Regions from separate parts of the Comamonas sp. w2-DMI genome, predicted to be linked through region 1. Evidence: riboswitches for the same ligand, from Rfam matches in the RefSeq annotation. Region 1 holds a riboswitch; the other holds the start of a gene.
The links. Region 1 has a riboswitch for glycine ahead of gcvT (glycine cleavage system aminomethyltransferase GcvT). Riboswitches for the same ligand answer to the same signal wherever they lie in the genome.

Region 1 (2,379 bases):
CGTGTTGTCGGAGTGGCTGTCCAGCGTGACCATGACCAGCACCGTGTCGGCCAGCCCCAGCGCCTGGGGATTGAGGCGCACCGTGTAGCCTTCGATCACGCCGGATTCCTCCAGCTTCCTGATGCGTGCCCAGCACGGCGATGCGCTCAGGCCCACGGCGGCGCCGATTTCCTGCAGGCTGGCGCGCGCGTTGCCCTGCAACACGGAAAGAATCTTTTTATCCAAGGCATCCATAGCCTTGAATTTATCGCTTTTTGCACATCAACAGAAAAATTTTCTGTAGCAAACCCATATTCGCAGAATTTGAAGCAACCTTTTCTGCGGTGCAACATGCACACTGAAGTCCATGGAAGCACGTTTACCGACGCAGCAACCCCATTCAAGCAGCACCGTTGTTTACCGTCAGCGCCAGGTTGCCTGATCCGCCCTCCGGACCCGTTCCAGGCCGCGCCGCTTACCCGCAGTGGCGCGGCCTGTTGCATTTGCGGGCAGGCCTGGAAAGCTCCCATGGCCCTAGCAGCCAGCGCCATCTGCATATTGATTTCATGAATCAATTAACCTGAAATCCAGGTTATTCATGCGCAAGCTGCTATCAAAACAGGACCTCCCTGCGGACACCCCCGCGCAAACCCGCGTGGTGCAGTGCAAAAAACCGTGCCTAAAATGGCGCTCGTCAGGAGAGAGTGCAAGCCGGCCCCGGCCATGCACCGCCGAAGGCGCAGGCCCAGCTTGGCTGGCCCCGAACGCTCAGGCAAAAGGACTGGCGACCGCAGGCAGGCCCCGGCTTGCCGGCGTTCCTTGCTGGAGAGAGATGCCGCCCGCCGGCATCCACCGAAGGAGCAAGCCGCAGCCCTGGCGCAGCGGTGAATCTCTCAGGTAAAGCGGACAGCAGGGCAAGCCCGCCACGCATGGCTCTGCCGTGCATGGCACAACCCTTGGTTCATGACCGGAGCGCTTGCCTGTGACCCCTGTTTCCGCTGCCGATGCCAAAGCATCCCCCGCGCCCGCTTTGCCGGCCGGCGAGCTGCTGACCACGCCGCTGTTCGCCCTGCACCAGGAGCTGGGCGCGCGCATGGTGCCGTTTGCCGGCTACTCCATGCCCGTGCAGTATCCGCAGGGGCTGATGGCCGAGCATCTGCACACCCGCCAGTCGGCCGGCCTGTTCGACGTCTCCCACATGGGCCAGCTGCTGCTGCGCGGCCCGCAGGCGGCACTGGCGCTGGAGTCGCTCATGCCCGTGGACGTGCAGGGCCTGGGCCTGCACAGGCAGCGCTATGGCCTGCTGCTCAACGACGAAGGCGGCATTCTGGACGACCTGATGTTCGTCAACCGAGGCGACGACCTGTTCCTCATCGTCAACGGCGCCTGCAAGCAGGCCGACATCGCGCATATCCGCAACCGCATCGGCCAGCGCTGCGAAGTCGTGCCGCTGCCCGAGCGGGCCCTGCTGGCGCTGCAGGGCCCCAAGGCCGTGCAGGCCCTGGCGCGGCTGCTGCCCCATGTGACCAGCCTGGTCTTCATGAGCGGCAACCACTTCGACTGGCAGGGCCACCGGCTCTACATCACGCGCAGCGGCTATACGGGCGAGGACGGCTTCGAGATCTCCGTGCCTGCGGCCGGCGCCCAGGCGCTGGCCCGCGCGCTGCTGGCCCAGCCCGAGGTCGCGCCCGTGGGCCTGGGCGCGCGCAATTCGCTGCGTCTGGAAGCCGGCCTGTGCCTGTACGGCAACGACATCGACACCAGCACCACGCCGGCGCAGGCCAGCCTGGGCTGGGCCATCCAGAAGGTGCGGCGCAGCGGCGGCGAGCGCGAAGGCGGATTCCCCGGCGCCAGCCGCGTGCTGGCCGAACTCCAGGATCCCGGCCGGCTGCCGCGCAAGCGCGTGGGCCTGGTGGCGCTGGAGCGCATCCCCGTGCGCGAGAGCGCCGTGCTCGAGAACATGGATGGCCAGCACATTGGCCACATCACCAGCGGCCTGCTCAGCCCCACGCTCGACAAGCCCGTGGCGCTGGCCTATGTGCAGCCCGACTATGCGGCCGTCGGCACCCAGGTCTTCGCCATGGTGCGCGGCAAGCCCGTGCCCATGCAGGTGACGGCCACGCCGTTCGTGCCGGCCAACTACTACCGGGGCTGAGCCGGTTTTCATCCGAAGCGGCGCCGCAAACCGCTACAGTGCGGGCTGACCTTTCTCAAAACCCGATTTTGTTTCCCCATCTGGAGTTTCCATGAGCATCCAATATTCCAAAGAACATGAGTGGATCAATGCCGCCGACACCAACGCCGCCGTGGTCGGCATCACCCTGCATGCGCAGGACGCGCTGGGCGACGTGGTGTTCGTCGACCTGCCCGCCGTGGGCGCCACCTTCAAGCAGGGCGAGG
Region 2 (2,379 bases), on a different contig from region 1:
CCGCAGGGGATCGGCCTTCCAGGCGGCCCAGGTGGCAAGGAAGTTCAGGCCGAAGCCGAATCCGGTTTCCAGGATGCGCCATTGCGGCGCACCGGCCCAGGCCTGCGGCAGGCCGCAGCCGCCGAAGAAGGTGTGGCGCGCCTGGTCCAGGCCGCCGAATTCGCTGTGGTAGCGGTCCCCGAAACGGGGGCTGTAGGGCGTGCCGTCAGGCAACCATTCAATGGTTTCGGACATGGGTGACGGAAGTTCGGCCGCGCGGCGCACTCATTCCCAGCGCTGCTGATAGGAAAACACCGGCAGGCGCCACTTGAAGCGTATGGCCGCCAGGCGAAAGGCCAGGCCCCCGGCAAAGCACACGGCGGTGCTGATGTTGGAACTCACCTCCAGCGCGCGCAGCGACAGGAACAGCAGGCACACGGTGAGCGAGACGCTGGCATACAGCTCGCGCCGGAACACCACGGGCACCTGATTGCACAGCACGTCGCGCAAAATGCCGCCGCTGATGCCGGTGATCATGCCGGCCATGACCACCACCACGGTCGGGTAGCCGAGCTCCAGCGCCACGTTGCAGCCGATCAGCGAGAACGCGATCAGGCCCATGGCATCGAGGAACAGGAACACCTGCTTGAGCCGGTACATGTGGCGCGCGATCACCGTGGTCAGCAGGCCGAAGGAGATGACGAGGTAGACGTATTCGGGGTGCTGGGTCCAGCCTATCGGGTAGTGGCCCAGCACCATGTCGCGGATGGTGCCGCCGCCCAGCGCGGTGACGAAGGAAATCACGGCCACGCCGAAGATGTCCATGTTGCGGCGGCCAGCGGCCAGCGCGCCGGCCATGGCTTCGGCGGTGATGGCCACGAGGTAGATCACCAGCATGACGGTGAATTGGGAGGACTGGAAAGAATCCAGCAAGGAAATCGAAGGAAGCATGACGGCCCCGATGGGAAAGGCCACGGCATCCGGCGCAGTGGCAGCTGGATGGGTGGCGCGCCTCTCCCGCTGTCCTTTTACCTGAGAGTTGCATGCACAAGCCCTTGCGCACTTGCCCCTTCGGTGAGCCCTGCAGGTCTTGGCCGCGGGCTGCTCTCCAGTTGGCGAATCCTTCCTGCGGTACTTCGTGCCTGAGCGATTATGGGAGTTTGCGCCTTCGGCGGGAGCCTTCTTGTGTGGCAGGCGCTCCGCTCTCCCGCAGGAAAGCCGCAATTCTAGCCAATCGGCGGGCGGTTTCCGCCGGCCGGCCTCATTTCCATGGCGAGCGGTAGGCCAGCATCTGCGCCAGCGGACCGGGCCTGGCGAACCAGTAGCCCTGGGCGCGCCTGCAGCCCAGGCTGGACAGCAGCAGTGCCTGGGCCTCGAGTTCCACGCCCTCGGCCACGACCTGCACGCCAAAGCCCTCGGCAATGCGCAGCACGGCGGTGACGATGGCCGTGTCCGGCTGGGAGGCCGGCAGCTTGCGCACAAAGCTCTGGTCGATCTTGATGCAGTCGAAGCGCAGCCGGCTCAGATAGGCCAGCGAGGAATAGCCGGTGCCGAAGTCGTCAATCGCGATCTTCACGCCCAATGCCTTGATGGCGCCGATGCGCTGCAGCGTGGCATCGTTGCCTTCGAGCAGCATGGATTCCGTGAGCTCCAGCGTCAGCATGCGCGGGGGCAGGCCGCTGCTGATCAGGACGCGCTCCAGCGTCGTGGCGAAGTCGGACTGGATCAGCTCGCGGGCCGAGACATTGACATGCAGCTCGAAATCCCGGGGCAGCCGGTCCAGATGCGCGGCAATGTCGTGCGCGGCCTGGCGCAGCACCCAGCCGCCTATGCGCAGGATGAGGTCGGACTCCTCGGCCACGGCGATGAAAACGCCGGGCGGGACCATGCCGCGCGTGGGACTGTGCCAGCGCACCAGGGCCTCGGCGCCGCGCATGTGTCCCGTGGCCAGGTCCACCACGGGCTGGTAGTGCACGGCCAGCTCGTGCTTGTCCAGCGCCTGGCGCAGCTCCATGGCCAGCTGCGTGCGCCCCAGCATGCGCTGCGCCAGCGCGGGCTCGTAGGCCACATAGCGGCGCGGTCCGCGCTCTGCCTCGCCCAGCGCGATGCTGGCGTTGCGCAGCCAGTCGGGCAGGGCGCCGGGCAGCAGTTCGCCGGACAGCCCGCCGGCACAGGCTCGCAGGAGAATATCGTCCTCGCCCACGGAAAACGGCTGCGCGAACATGTTCAGCACCTGCAGGCTCCGCTGCTGCAGCTGCTCCGTGTCGAGCTGTTCCAGCCACACGATGGCGAATTCGTTGCTGGCCGGCCGGGCCAGCAGCACCTGGCGCGGCAGCTGCGTGCGCAGGCGCTCGGCCACGGCCTGCAGCAACTGTTCGGCGGTGCTGTGGCCCACGTCGT

Region 2: it holds a riboswitch for glycine, as region 1 does, so the genes downstream of both, V8Z74_RS04800 (trimeric intracellular cation channel family protein) here and gcvT (glycine cleavage system aminomethyltransferase GcvT) in region 1, are expected to answer to the same signal.

The regions. Positions count from the first base shown of each region.
Region 1 covers NZ_JBANEL010000020.1:62,610-64,988, reverse strand. Annotated here, with positions in the region: gene V8Z74_RS19030 (Lrp/AsnC family transcriptional regulator) at 1-234, opposite strand, end outside; glycine riboswitch at 665-773, shown strand; glycine riboswitch at 792-899, shown strand; gene gcvT (glycine cleavage system aminomethyltransferase GcvT) at 1,010-2,134, shown strand; gene gcvH (glycine cleavage system protein GcvH) at 2,226-2,379, shown strand, end outside.
Region 2 covers NZ_JBANEL010000003.1:71,668-74,046, forward strand. Annotated here, with positions in the region: gene mnmC (bifunctional tRNA (5-methylaminomethyl-2-thiouridine)(34)-methyltransferase MnmC2/FAD-dependent 5-carboxymethylaminomethyl-2-thiouridine(34) oxidoreductase MnmC1) at 1-234, opposite strand, end outside; gene V8Z74_RS04800 (trimeric intracellular cation channel family protein) at 265-930, opposite strand; glycine riboswitch at 1,099-1,199, opposite strand; gene V8Z74_RS04805 (bifunctional diguanylate cyclase/phosphodiesterase) at 1,241-2,379, opposite strand, start outside.